Regions from separate parts of the Paenibacillus pedocola genome, predicted to be linked through region 3. Evidence: predicted binding sites of a transcription regulator. Region 3 holds the regulator's gene; each other region holds the start of a gene.
What was found. Region 3 encodes Rex, which represses fermentation and respiration genes when NADH is low (regulators of the CRP and FNR family bind a similar motif). Its sites were predicted from a motif close to TTGTGAAATATTTCACAA; they were not measured.
Positions count from the first base shown of each region.

Region 1: the regulator Rex is predicted to act here: its motif matches at 2,465-2,482, upstream of qoxA (cytochrome aa3 quinol oxidase subunit II).
Region 2: the regulator Rex is predicted to act here: its motif matches at 2,136-2,153, upstream of QU597_RS28515 (cytochrome ubiquinol oxidase subunit I).
Region 4: the regulator Rex is predicted to act here: its motif matches at 1,755-1,772, upstream of QU597_RS08285 (phosphoketolase family protein).

Region 1 covers NZ_CP134223.1:1,037,377-1,041,076, forward strand. The annotation lists gene qoxB (cytochrome aa3 quinol oxidase subunit I) at 1-1,174, opposite strand, end outside; gene qoxA (cytochrome aa3 quinol oxidase subunit II) at 1,211-2,218, opposite strand; gene QU597_RS04465 (polysaccharide deacetylase family protein) at 2,740-3,700, shown strand, end outside.
Region 2 covers NZ_CP134223.1:6,428,666-6,432,365, forward strand. The annotation lists gene cydB (cytochrome d ubiquinol oxidase subunit II) at 1-629, opposite strand, end outside; gene QU597_RS28515 (cytochrome ubiquinol oxidase subunit I) at 616-2,022, opposite strand; gene QU597_RS28520 (cold-shock protein) at 2,246-2,476, opposite strand; gene QU597_RS28525 (cold-shock protein) at 2,681-2,881, opposite strand; gene QU597_RS28530 (S1C family serine protease) at 3,268-3,700, opposite strand, start outside.
Region 3 covers NZ_CP134223.1:4,159,701-4,163,400, reverse strand. The annotation lists gene dinG (ATP-dependent DNA helicase DinG) at 1-1,249, shown strand, start outside; gene QU597_RS18425 (redox-sensing transcriptional repressor Rex) at 1,418-2,071, shown strand; gene QU597_RS18420 (amidohydrolase) at 2,058-3,359, shown strand; gene QU597_RS18415 (cell wall elongation regulator TseB-like domain-containing protein) at 3,396-3,700, shown strand, end outside.
Region 4 covers NZ_CP134223.1:1,919,397-1,923,096, forward strand. The annotation lists gene QU597_RS08275 (CPBP family intramembrane glutamic endopeptidase) at 1-617, opposite strand, end outside; gene QU597_RS08280 (GntR family transcriptional regulator) at 875-1,597, shown strand; gene QU597_RS08285 (phosphoketolase family protein) at 1,887-3,700, shown strand, end outside.

The DNA of each region.
Region 1 (3,700 bases), 3.1 Mb from region 3:
CGGTTACCCCGCCGATTGTGAAGATCGGAATGAAGGCCAGGGTGTATAACATCGGTGTCGTGAAGGTGATTCGCCCTTTACGCAGGGTGAACAGCCAGTTGAATATTTTGACCCCGGTTGGTACGGCAATCGCCATCGTAGTGATGGAGAAGAAGCTGTTGACCATAACGCCTTGACCCATGGTGTAGAAATGGTGAGCCCAAACCAGGAAGGACAAAAGCGAGATGATGACCATACTGAATACCATTGAGGTATAGCCGTACAGGTTCTTTTTGGAGAAGGTGGCGATAATTTCACTGTAAATCCCGAATGCCGGCAAAATTACAATGTAAACCTCCGGATGTCCCCAAACCCAGAACAGGTTAGCCCAGAGCATATCCATCCCGCCGTTGGCCATCGTGAAGAATTGTGAGCCGAACAGACGGTCAAACATCATCAGGGCAAGTGCTACGGTCAGCACCGGGAAGGCGAAGACGATAATGACGTTGGTGATCAGTACGGACCAGGTGAACATCGGCATTTTCATCAGCGTCATGCCTGGTGCGCGCATTTTGAGAATGGTAACAATGAAGTTAACCCCTGTAATCAGTGTTCCGATACCGGAAATCTGTAGTGCAAGGGAGTAGTAGTTGTTACCAACAGTCGGGCTGAATTCCAGACTCGCCAGCGGGAAGTACGCGGACCAGCCTGCATCCGGTGATCCCCCGATAACGAAGGAAATGTTAAGCAGCATGGCTCCCATGAAGAACAGCCAGAAGCTGACAGCGTTGAGGCGCGGAAAAGCAACGTCTCTTGCGCCGATTTGCAGCGGAATGATTACGTTCATCAGACCGATGATAAAAGGCATGGCCATGAAGAGGATCATAATCAGGCCGTGGGTGGTAAATACCTCGTTATAATGCTGCGCATCGAGGAATTTCATTTCCGGTGCTGCGGTTTGCAGACGCATCATCATCGCGTCCACGCCGCCTCGGAACAGCATCAGAAGTGCTGCGAGAATATACATGACCCCGATTTTCTTGTGATCCACGGTAGTAAGCCATTCACGCCACAGGTATCCCCATTTCTTAAAATAGGTCAACCCGACGAGAATCCCGATGGTAGCGAGTGCGATACTGACCATGGCTCCGTAAATCAAGGGTTCGCCGTGAACCTTAAATTTGTCTAAATCCATTAGGGTGGCTCCTTTCAGGTTGTTGCTATTGCATCATTAGTTCGTAGTTTCTTCAACAGGCGAACTTGGCAGCGGTTCATCGACTTCCGGATTAGGCACACTGTCAAACTCTGTCTGGCTGGATGGTTCCGGAGAAGGATGGATTTCCTTGTTGTCCTCATGTTCCGTACCGCCGTTCTCCATATCCATTTCCGAGCCGTTTCCGCTCATATGCTCGCTATGGTCACCCGGAGGAGGACTGAACGTCAGATGCGTAGAGGAGTAGGTTTTGCGTCCAAGTACTTCGGCGGCAAGCAGACCTTTGAATTCCTCTTCGGTAAGCGCAGGTGCAGTTTCTTTAACTTCCTTCACCCAATCCTGGTAATCTTTATCGGTCATTACCAGAGTCTCGAATTCCATATGGGCAAAGCCCTTACCGCTGAAGTTCGAGTTCTTTCCGATATAAGAGCCCACAGTATCGGCCGAGAGGTTAAGCTCGGTAAGCATATCGCTCATTGCGTATTTTTGACCGGCAAGCTGGGGAACCCAGAAGCTCGTGATTGTCCCGAAGGAGTACAGTCTGAATTCTACCGCACGGTGAACGGGAATGTTGACGTAGTTAACTGTTTCAATGCCTTCCTCAGGATAGCTGAAATGCCATTTCCAGTTGGATGACGAAGCATAAATGACCAGCGGATCCTGATCCTTGTACTCAGAGGCGACATTCTCGACCGCATGAGTGGACTTAACAGTCACAACGGACAGAAAGGCTACGATGATGATCGGGATGATAATCCAGATAGCCTCAAGAACCTTGTTGCCCTCCTCATGTTCAGGAATGTACCCTTCATTGCTCTTCTTTGCCCGGTATTTCACCAGGACGAAGATATATAAGATGTAGACAACTGCGAGGACACCGGCCATCACCAGAATGGAGAGGATGATCGTGTCAGATAAAGTTCGGGCAGCCGGCCCCTTCGGATTCAGTACGGAAAGCGAACTGCATCCCGGCAGAATAAAGAGCAGGCTTAGAAACAAAGCGTATAACGGTCCCTTTTTTTTCATATAGAACTCCTTCCTTCAATACTTCTTTTCATTAGCCGTTCGATGGCTGGCAAAGCTTAACCTGTATCTATAGTAAGAATTACTTACCCTAATTGCAAAATACATATTTTAACATAATATCTATTATCGACCTTAATAATGGCGATAAAGTTAAATATCTGTGATCAATTTGTTACAAGTGCGGTTAGGTATGACAAAGATCACTGTAGCAACGGGCTTTAAGCTGATTTTAAGGAAGTTCAAAATTTGTTCAAACATTCACAAATGTTGCTAATTTCGTCACAATTATAATGTGTAAAAAGGATGCCTTTTAACCGCTTTTTTTGTTGATGTGACAGCATTCGACGAATTATTAGGAAACTCTGCCTTTTTGAATGAGAAGGGCTTGCTATGTCTTATATCACAGTCCGAAAAAGTAACAATAATTTATGGATTGGGTTACAATCTCTCAAATTACGTTATATCTATGTATGATAGAGTTAGAGGTAAATATACATAGATTGGAGATTCTGCTCGTGCCTATGAAAAAAGTAATGGCTTTATTGATGACATTATTCTTATGTTTTGGGATTCTGCAAACCACAGCTAAGGCTGCGGGGGCAGGTTCAGTCTTGAAGCTGGGAGTCAACGATACCTTGACTGAAATCGAAGCTGTATCCGTCAAAGACACTTATTATGTTCCGCTCCGTGCGCTGTCAGCAGAACTGAAATGGACCATTACCGGTCTGCAGGAAGGAATTGCAGTTGCGGCCGGAGATCATTCGGTTCAGCTGCTTAACAATGACGGGGGACTTCAGCTTCCGGACGGAACCGTTGCTGCGATGAGCACCTTCCTGCAGGACGGCAAGCTGATGGTGCCTCTGCGGATCAGCACCTACCTCGGGTATAGCTTAACCTTTCAGCCGGATAAATATTTACTTCGGGTACGGGATGCTGCGGCGCTGCTGAGCGACGAGGAATACTTTGTTCAATATAAAGACAAGCTGAAACCGCAGGCCGCCAGCGGAACTGCTTCTGCTGGTACGTCAGAGGCCAAGGGGCGGACCCTGTATCTTACGTTTGATGACGGACCGTCGGCAACGACCTCTGAGCTGCTGGGTATACTGGATAAATATGATGCGAAGGCGACCTTCTTTATGCTGGGGCTGAACATGAACCGTTATCCTTCCCAGGTGAAACAGATTGTGAAGGCGGGCTACGGGCTTGGACTGCACGGAATGACTCACCGTAAGGAGGAATTTTATGCATCTCCGGCTGCTGCACTGGCTGAGATGGCGGGAGACAATGCGGTGCTGAAGAAGATCAGCGGAGCGGAAACGTCACTGATCCGGCCGCCATACGGAAGCAAACCCTATTTCACACAAGCCTTCAGGGACAAGGTGTTGACCCAGGGTTATCATTTATGGGACTGGAATGTCGACTCGGAAGACTGGAAGTACAAGGAAGACAGCGGCAAAATCTATGCTTCCGTCATGAGCCAGG
Region 2 (3,700 bases), 2.3 Mb from region 3:
GCAAGGAGCAATGCGGCCAGCGGAAGCAGCAGCTTCTGGGCCAGCTTGCGTGCCCGTACCTGCAGATCGCCAACGGTGCGCAGCGTAGTGAACATGAGCCCATGGACCAGGCAGAGCATGACTACCGTGAGTCCGGCTACTACTGTATAACCATTTACGATATCGAAGAATCCGGCATACATCTGCATATCCCCGTCAATCGGCAGCCCTTTGATGAAGCTGGCGAATACAACGGCAAGCAGGAAAGGCGGCAGGAAGCTTCCGAAGAAAATGCAGGCGTCCCAGGTTCTTTTCCAGGCCAGCGAATCACGTTTGCCTCTGAATTCAAAGGCAACACCGCGGGCAATTAGCGCCAGCAAGGCGAAGACGAACGGAATATAGAATCCGCTGAACAGCGTGGCATACCAGTTCGGGAAGGCGGCGAACATTGCCCCTGCCCCTGTCAGCAGCCATACCTCGTTGGCATCCCAGAAAGGTCCGATCGAGTTGATCAGCACCCGGCGCTCCGTATCATTCTTGGCCAGGATCTGTGTTTCCATTCCTACACCGAAGTCAAAGCCTTCCAGAAAGAAGAATCCGATAAATAAGACCGCAATCAGCACAAACCATAATTCATTAAGAGAAAGCATGCGTCGTTCCCTCCTTGCTATACGGATCATGTGATTCACCATGATCGTGATCCATGTGATAAGGGCCTTTTTTGATAACTTTCACAAACAAACCGATCAATACAATACCCAATATTGCATAAATGGCGTTAAAAGTAATTACTGAGAACAGGATCGAACCCGCCGAAACGTTAGGTGATACACTGTCTTCTGTCGTCATTAGGCCAAATACAGTCCAAGGCTGACGTCCGATTTCGGTCATAATCCAGCCCGCAGTATTAGCGATTGGCGGAAGCAACAGCCCCCAGAACATGAACCGCATAAACCAGGTATTCGGACGTTCCATCTTTTTACGCCACATCAGATACATCGCATACAGGCCGAGTACGACCATGAGCGAGCCTGCAACAACCATGATCCGGAAGCTCCAGAACGTAGTGCGCACAGGCGGGATATAATTCCCGGGACCATACTGTTGTTCATATTCAGCCTGCAGGGTATTCATCCCTTTGACGCTGCCTGAGAATTCACTATAGGAGAGGAAACTCAGCAGGTAAGGAATCTTGATTTCCCCGGAATTGACTTTATTTACAGGATCGATAAAAGCAGTGACCGTCCATGCCCCCGGGTCTCCACTGTCTTCCCAGAGTCCTTCAGAAGCGGCCATTTTCATCGGCTGTGTTTCGACCAGGTACTGTGCCTGAGCATGTCCGGCAACGGCCACACCCACCGAAGAGACGATACCGACAATCGCCGCAATTTCAAACGATCTTCTGAAGAAAGGCACATCCTGCTTCTTCAGCATTTTATATGCACTGATACCGGTCACCAGGAACGCGCCCGTTGCATAGGCGGCGAGCAGGGTATGCGGTAATTCAACCAGCAATTGTCCATTTGTAATCAGCGCCAGGAAATCATTCATCTCAGCCCGGCCATTATTCATTGCAAAGCCGACAGGGTGCTGCATAAAAGAGTTCGCTGTGAGAATCCAGAACGCCGACAGGGTAGTTCCCAGTGCAACCATCCAGATCGCCAGCAGGTGAATCTTCTTGGAAACCTTGTCCCAGCCAAAAATCCATAATCCGATAAACGTGGATTCCAGGAAGAAGGCGAGCAGCGCTTCAATCGCCAGCGGTGCTCCGAACACATCACCTACAAAGCGTGAATAGTCAGACCAGTTCATTCCGAACTGGAACTCCTGCAGAATTCCTGTTACTACACCCACTGCGAAGTTAATTAGGAAAAGCTTCCCCCAGAACTGCGCCATTCTTTTGTACTCTTCATTGCCTTTTCTGACGTACATCGTTTCCATAATCGCAATCAGCAGTGCCAGACCAATCGACACCGGTACAAAGAAATAATGAAAGATCGTCGTCGACGCAAATTGTATACGCGACAGCATTACTGTATCCATATTTCTCCCCTTCCTTCTCCCCATTCATTACATCTATTCTGTCAAAAATTTAAGGATCACAGTGTGACAATAATCACATTATACACCCCGTTTGGCGCTAAAATTCAATAAATTTGTGACAAATATCACAATATTATACCCAGAAAGCAAAAAAAATAAGACGGTTTCACCGTCTTGGATTTGTTCATCGCTCTATATTAAGCTTGACTCATAAAGGCATTGGTCAGGTAATGGAAATACCCTTCTTCAATGATTTAAGATCGCCATTGGAATTAAGCAGTTGCGACAGCATCTTCATGCTGCGGACCATTGGGGCATGACAGAGACGGCAAGAAGGCGCATGTTCAAATGCGAAATTGTCCCTCATCCATCCATTGCAACCATCATTGGTACAAGCCCAAATTGCGGTATTTTCTTCCGGTACTTCCTCCATAGGCTTTTTCCGGTAGTTCATTGCCGTTCCTCCCTTCCTTTATGTCACATGCCTGAGAAACAAGTAAAAAAGCATCTAACGATGCTCTTACAGGGTGCTGACAAATCCTTCGTTAGCGTTATTCTTCTGCTAAGATCAGGCTGTATTTGCGATGGTGAAGTTCGGTCTGATCTTTATAAAAAAAGACCGTCCCAACTTACAAAAGCGGGGACGGTGCTTCTATTATTACAGTTTTACAACGTTTTCGGCTTGTGGTCCACGGTTGCCTTGAACAACGTTGAATTCAACGCGTTGGCCTTCGTCCAAAGTTTTGAATCCTTCGCCAGTGATAGCGGAGAAGTGTACGAATACGTCGCTTCCGCCTTCAACTTCGATGAATCCGAATCCTTTTTCTGCGTTGAACCATTTAACTGTACCTGTTTGCATGTGTGTTACCTCCACAAATTTAAATTAATATGTTCTTTTTATCTTCAAACAAAGAAAAAATTCACACATTGAAAAAGGTTGTTACTCCAAATGACAGCCCTTTTCAATGTGAAAATTAGGTATCAATTGTATGATTATTCTCATGTTACCACACCCGCGGAACAAAGGCAAGCTGGCTTATCCGAAATTCTCCGTTTTTTCCCTTATAAGGAGTACTTTCCAATGTAAGGGCTGCCAGTCTACATATAAAGGAAAATTCCGCCTTGTATTATCCATTACCCAGTTCAATTTAGGCTGAAACGGTGCCGTCCCAAAAAATTATCAGGACGGCCAAGCCGCTTCCTTTTTCATGACTGCCTCTTCATTATATGCAGCTGATCCAGCTTTTATTCCTCCGGTTTCTCCAGAAGTTTCACCGTAACCTGATTCACTTCACCATTCCGGTAATAGGTGATTTTCAGCTCGTCACCGATCTTGGTCTGCTCATAAAGATATTTACGCAGCGAAAGAGTCGATGTAATCGGCTGATCATTAAACTTCGTAATCACATCGTTGAACTGAAGGCCTGCAGCCTGTGCCGGTCCCACAGCATCGAGTACGACTACGCCGTCTTTTACAGATGTCGGAAGATTCAGTTCCTTAACCTGATCCTCTGCAAGCGGTACATAGGGATTATTGAGATCTACCGAATAGACGCCCAAGTAAGAACGGGATATTTTGCCGTTAGCCGCCAGCTCATCAGCCGTCTCCATCACATGGTTAGCCGGAATGGCAAATCCGAGTCCTTCCACGCCGGTATCAGAGATTTTCATCGTATTG
Region 3 (3,700 bases):
AACCTGGGATGCGCTCAGCGACAAGCTGTTTGGTCTCCTGCCTGAACGAAGTGACGCAGCGGCGGGTGAAGCCGGGCAGCTGGTGACACGCCTTCATCCCGGTAAGAAGCCGAAGGATTGGGAAGAGCTGGCAGCATTAGAGAATACGCTGAATTTAAGCCTTAGCGATATTATCCGCAGAGGCGATAAAATGCTCAGCGAGATGCGTGATACAGAAAGCCAGTCCTCCTCGGACAGTCTGGTGACGGATATTGGCGGCTTGTTTAAGGATTTAGCCTCAATCCGTGAACAGATCCGTTTCTTCATGGGTTTAAATGATGAGAATATCGTTTATTGGATGGAGGGTAGCGGCAACTACCGCGGCAAATCACTGCAGCTGTATGCCGTTCCGGTCGATGTCAGTACACAGCTCAAGGATTTGTTCTTCGACAAGAAGAAGAGTATTGTGCTGACATCTGCGACACTTTCCGTGGATAAATCCTTCCAGTTCATGATCGATAATCTTGGGCTTAACGAGGCTGCCGAACAAGACCGTCTGATGACAGCACTGCTGCCTTCGCCGTTCAAATACCGCGAACAGGCGCTGCTTGTTATTCCGCGTGATTTCCCAAGTGTCAAAGGCAGTGTGGGTGATGCCCGCTTTGTGGATAAGCTGGTGCATTCACTGGCGGAAACTGCGGTCGCAACCAAAGGCCGCATGCTTGTGCTGTTCACCTCTTATAAGATGCTGCGTCAGGTCTATGACCCGCTTAAGGAGGCACTGGCATCAGAGGATATTACGGTCCTTGGCCAAGGCGTGGAGGGAGGCAGCCGCAGTAAGCTGATCCGGAGGTTTCAGGACAGTTCGGCTTCGGTGCTGCTCGGGACCAGCAGCTTCTGGGAAGGTGTGGATATCCCCGGAGAGGCACTGACTTGCCTGGCGATCGTCAGACTTCCGTTTCAGCCGCCGAACCATCCGCTTGCGGAGGCGAAGTCCGAGCTGTTACAGGCCCAGAAGAAGAATCCTTTCATGAAGCTGTCTGTTCCGCAGGCGGTTATCCGTTTCAAACAGGGTTTTGGCCGGCTGGTTCGGACGGCTCAGGATCGGGGAATTGTCATTGTATATGATACCAGGGTCATCGAAGCTTATTACGGGAAGTATTTCCTGTATTCTCTTCCGGGTCCCAAAATGGAGCATATGCTGACTGATCAGATGGTTCCGAGAATTGAAGAATGGCTTGAAGGCGGCAATGAGTCCAACATTCAATGACCTCCTTCAGGAACCGGGAATTGCAATTATCTTGTACTGTTTTGTTCTGATCGTTTGATCATAAATGTTCTAATCTCCGCATGCGCGTTCCCGGTTATGCTGCTGGAACGCGCCTTGCGGATTTCATAAGCTGCGCATCAGAGTGATTTTATTTTAGGAGGAGAAAACATGAAATCAGATAAAATATCGGAGGCAGTTGTTCGCAGGCTCCCTGTGTACCTGCGTTTTCTGAACGATCTCCAGAAACGTGAAATCGCCACAGTTTCCTCTCAGGAGCTGGGGCAGAAGCTGGATCTTAACCCGGCGCAGATCCGTAAGGATCTGGCTTATTTCGGTGATTTTGGCAGAAAGGGCATTGGATATGATGTATCCTACCTGATCGAGAAAATCCGCCATATCCTTAAGCTTGACCAGCAAATCAACGTGGCTCTGGTCGGTGCCGGTAACCTCGGTCATGCCTTGTCCAACTATAACGCCTATCTGAAGGATACAATGAAAATTACAGCTGTATTTGATTCTTATGCGCCTAAAGTGGGACAGAAGATCAACTCCCTGACTGTTCAGCCAATGGAAGAGCTGGGCCAGACGATTCGTGAGCAGGGTATCCGGATTGGCATTATCACCGTTCCGGACAGCGAAGCGCAGAATGTAGCTGATATTCTGGTGGAATCGGGGATCGAAGCTATCCTGAATTTTGCACCGGTAATTTTAAAGACCCCGCCAACGATTCGCATTCATGCAGCGGATTTTACAACCGACCTCCAGAGTCTGGCATATTATTTGCATGATGGAAAGGAAGAACATACGGATGAGCAGCAATAAGACAGTAATCGAAAATGGACGCTTCCTCGTACCTGGTTCGGTGCAACCCGTCCTGAACGGTTATATGACTATAGAAAATGACCTGATCACATACATAGGGGAAGACAAACCCGCCTTTGAAGAGGGTGTCCTGACCGTTGACGGCAGCCGCCTGCTGTTTATGCCGGGTCTGATCAATACTCATGGCCATGCGGCGATGTCGCTTCTGCGCGGCTATGGTGATGATATGGTGCTTCAGAGCTGGCTGCAGGAAAAAATGTGGCCGATGGAAGCGAAATTCACCGGAGATGATGTATACTGGGGGACTGCCTTGTCTGTTCTCGAGATGCTGAAGGGCGGCACAACGACCTTCCTGGATATGTACGATCATATGGACCGTGTTGCAGAGGTAACAGAGCAGTCGGGCATCCGTGCGGTGCTGATGCGCGGCGCGATCGGTCTATGTCCGGAGGATGTGCAGAACCAGAAGCTTGCCGAAGCCGTAGAGTTCGCCCGGAACTGGCACGGCAAGGCAGACGGCCGGATTACGGCAATGCTCTCGCCCCACGCTCCGTACACCTGTCCGCCGGAATTTTTCATGAAATTTGTGCAGGCAGCCCATGATCTGGATTTGCCGATGCATACGCATATGTCCGAAACGCGCCATGAGGTGGAGCAGAACGTAGCCGATTACGGCCTGCGCCCTGTGGCCCATCTGGAGAAGCTCGGTATGTTCACCAGACCATCCCTGATTGCCCATGGTGTACACTTGAATGATGAAGAAATTGAGATTCTGGCCCGTTATAAGGTTGGCGTATCCCATAATCCGGGCAGTAACCTGAAGCTCGCAAGCGGAGTTGCCCGTGTGCCTGAATTGCTGAGAGCCGGAGTGAAGGTCTCGCTCGGAACTGACGGAGCAGCTAGCAACAACAACCTGGATATGTTCGAGGAAATGCGGCTTGCAGCGCTGATCCATAAGGGCGTAAGCGGAGATCCTACTGCAGTACCGGCACCGGAAGCACTGCTGATGGCGACAGAATATGGCGCTGCCTCGATCTATCTGAACAATGTCGGGCGTCTTGCCACAGGCATGAAGGCAGATTTTATCGCTATTGATATTGACCAGCCTCATTTGCTGCCGCACTCTGACCTGCTCTCCCATGCCGTATATTCGGCAAGTGCCAAGGATGTAGAGCATGTCTGGATTAACGGCCAGCAGGTTGTAAAGCACGGTAAATGCCTGACGCTGGATGAGGAAGAAATCCGCCGTAAGGCGCAGGAAACCTTCGAGAGCCTGCTCAAACGGTAATTTGAGGTTGTTATTTTAAGGAAAGGGAGCTGCACTTTGAGGAAAAGGAAAAAATGGCTTCCGCTGGGGATTGGCGTGGTGCTGCTCCTTTTGTTCGGACTCGGGCAGTTCTATGCCTATATCATGAAGGACCAGTGGAATGAACGGAATGCAGCCAAGGAAGTTGCTAAGTCCCGTGCCGGACTGACGGAGATCACAAAAGCGCAGAAATCGGTCTGGGATGAAAACTCGGTCTACTGGGTGCTAACGGGAAAAAACAGTGCCGGGACGAAGCTTATGGTCTGGGTCCGTTTTACACTTGACGGTAAGCCGGCTGGAGGCGCCAACGATATCTATGCGGA
Region 4 (3,700 bases), 2.2 Mb from region 3:
TCCATCCCGGCATAGCCGGAATAGATCCGGTTAGGAATATGCATGAGTGCAAAGATGGCCTGTGAAATGAACATGGCCGCAGCTACGCGGGACGAATGACGCTTTATTTTGCTGCATAAAAGGAATACCTGAACAAATAAAAAGCCCCGGAATATGATTTCCTCCAGCAGTGCATTGCCAAAAAGCTGTCCCAATAACCCGCCTAGCACTACACTCGGAAACTCCGTTATCTGATCATTGAAGGTTATGCTGGAGCCTGTTGAGAGGTTGACGCCCAAATTGACAAGCTGAATCGCGATCCAAAACAGCAGAAATCCTGTTAACCCAGGCAGCAGTTTCTCCTTCCTGAGACCCAATTCCCTTGGCGTAACTTTGGCGATGGCAACCAGGAAGATAATCACCTCCACGAAAAGACCGATAAGATTAGCGCTTAACGTTCCGCCGATCCAGCCGTTTGTAAGATTGGAAAGCGGACGGTAGTAGCCGTGTTCAAAGTAAATAAGGTTAACGGATAGTGAATAGATAATTTCAATAATAATCATCCCGGCGATAAAAGGGACAGGTACGGGCCTTGCTTCAAAAATGGATGTAGAAGTCCTTAGTTTATGTTGCATCATTGGCCGTAATCCTCCTTGATTAGGTACTGGGCCAATACTCTTTATTCTTGCATAATACATTTATTACCAATAGGGGCCCGGAACCACTATATCCCTAGGCAGGAGAAATCTCCATTACAAAGATCATAGACCTGAGCGATTATAAAATCAGGTATGCCTGCGAAACGTAAGGCCAATCTGTATAATCTAGGCGATGATTATGATATAGTTAACATTAGGCTTTATGAAGTGATAGAAGACCTGAAAGGGAGTACTTCATGACACAATTTGTCTACAAACAGATTATTGATGATCTAAAAATGAAAATATTCGCGGGAGAATTCGCCGATATGAGATTGCCGGATGAACGCAGCCTCAGCGAGACCTATCAGGTAAGCCGCAGCTCCATCAAGCGTGCGCTGACCAAAATGGAGAGCGTCGGCATTATTTTCAAAAAACGCGGTTCAGGTACGTTCATCAATCCCCTGTACATAAAAAACGAATCGATCTTTAATTACGAAGGCTCGAATTTGGGTGTTACCGACAATTTTCAGATGCACGGCAAGAAGCCGAAAGTCAAAGTGCTGAATTTCGAGGTGATTCCACCCACCAAGGAGCTGCAGCGTGATTTGTTCCTCGGGCCCCATGATTTTGTCTACAAAATCGTCCGTCTGCGCCTGTTTGACGACGAGCCCTTTATGATTGAGACGGGTTATATTCCGATCAAAATCGTCCAGGATCTCAATCAGACGATTATTGAAGGATCAATCTTCAATTATCTGGAGGATTCGCGCAATCTTGCCGTGACCAAGTCGTTTTTATCCATCTTTGCCGAGCCCTCCGAGCCGGAGGACCAGGAGCTGCTGCATTTAAGCGTAAATGAACCCGTGGGGATCATGGAAGGGATATTCTTTTTGGACAACGGCACCCCCTTTGAATTCTCACACATGCGGTTCCATTACAAATATCTCAAGTTCAATACTTTTGTATCTGTGCATTAAGAATAAGACCGGGAAATTTCCCGGTCTTATTTTTTTTGTTTTGAGGAGGCAATGAATACAGTGTTTAAAAGTTTATCTAAATAATTTTGTGTAATATATTGGAAAAATTTATAGAAATAAAGCTGTTTTCCTGTGTTATGGGCCCGATTTTCATACTATGTTCAAAATTTCACAAAATTGGACCGTATCACTTGTCAAAAAGGTTGTATTTATTTTTTGCAGAGGTATGATGTACGTGTAGAGAAAAGAGATTGGTATTGTATTCATAATTAAACAGGGAGTGGATAAAATGGGATTATCGACCTTGAATGTTGATTACTCATCAAAAACGTATCTGGAGAAGCTGGATGCTTACTGGCGTGCAACGAACTATATTTCGGTAGGCCAGCTATATTTGAAAGACAATCCGTTGCTGAGAGAGCCTCTTAAAGACGCTGACGTCAAAATTAAACCGATCGGGCACTGGGGTACTATTCCCGGCCAGAACTTCATCTATGCCCATTTGAATCGTGTAATTACTAAATATGACTTGAATATGTTCTATGTTGAAGGCCCGGGCCATGGCGGCCAGGTTATGGTTTCCAACTCCTATCTGGATGGCAGCTACACCGAAATCTATCCGGAAATTACCCAGGACATCCCTGGTCTGAAGAAACTGTTCAAACAATTCTCGTTCCCGGGCGGCGTTGCTTCCCATGCTGCACCCGAAACTCCGGGATCGATTCATGAAGGCGGCGAGCTTGGATATTCCTTATCCCACGGCGTTGGCGCTATTCTGGATAATCCGGACCTGATCTCGGCAGTTGTTGTCGGAGACGGTGAAGCAGAAACCGGACCGCTGGCAGCTTCCTGGTTCTCCAACCGCTTCATCAACCCGGTTACCGATGGCGCTGTGTTGCCGATTCTGCACTTGAACGGCTTCAAGATCAGCAACCCGACGATTCTGTCCCGTCAATCGAAAGAAGAAATTACCGCCTACTTCACAGGCATGGGCTGGGAACCGTTCTTCGTTGAAGGCGAAGATCCTGAACATATGCACCCTGAAATGGCGAAGGCTCTGGATGCCATCGTTGAAAGAATCGCAGCGATCCAGAAAAATGCGCGCGAAAATAACGACCTTACCCGTCCGGTATGGCCGATGCTCGTCTTCCGTTCCCCTAAGGGCTGGACTGGACCTGCGCAGTGGGATGGCGTGCCTAACACAGGTTCGTTCCGTGCCCATCAGGTGCCGATTCCGGTAGACCAGAAGAATATGAAGCATGCACCGGCTCTGCTGGACTGGATGCACAGCTACAGACCGGAAGAATTATTCGATGAGAACGGCCGTTTGAACGCAGAGCTTGCCGAAATCCTTCCAAAAGGCGACAGACGTATGGGCATGAATCCTGTGACTAACGCCGGCCACCTGATCAAAGACCTGAACCTGCCGGACTTTGCCGACTATGCACTGGATAACTCTGTTCCAGGTAAAGTTGTAGCACAGGATATGGCCGTTCTGGGTAAATATCTGAAAGAAGTGGTTCTGCGCAATGAGCCTAACCGTAACTTCCGCATTTTCGGACCGGATGAAACGATGTCCAACCGTCTTGGACCTGTGTTCGAAGTGACCAAACGCCAATGGCTGGATCAGGTTATTGAACCTAACGATGAATTCCTGGCTTCTTATGGCCGTGTTATTGACTCCCAATTGTCGGAGCATCAGGCAGAAGGTCTGCTTGAAGGTTATGTGCTGACTGGACGTCACGGGTTCTTTGCAAGTTATGAAGCCTTCCTGCGTGTTGTTGATTCCATGATTACCCAGCACTTCAAATGGCTGCGCAAGGCAACCGATCAGGGCTGGCGTGCAGATATCCCTTCATTGAATGTTGTAGCAACTTCTACTGTGTTCCAGCAGGATCACAACGGCTACACTCACCAGGATCCGGGTCTCTTAGGCCACCTGGCTGACAAAAAGCCTGAATTCATCCGTGAATATCTGCCAGCAGATGCGAACTCCCTATTGGCTGTATTCGACACCGTACTGAACGACCGTCAGAAGATCAATCTGATTGTCTCCTCCAAGCACCCGCGTCCGCAGTGGTTTAGTGCCGCAGAAGCGCAGGA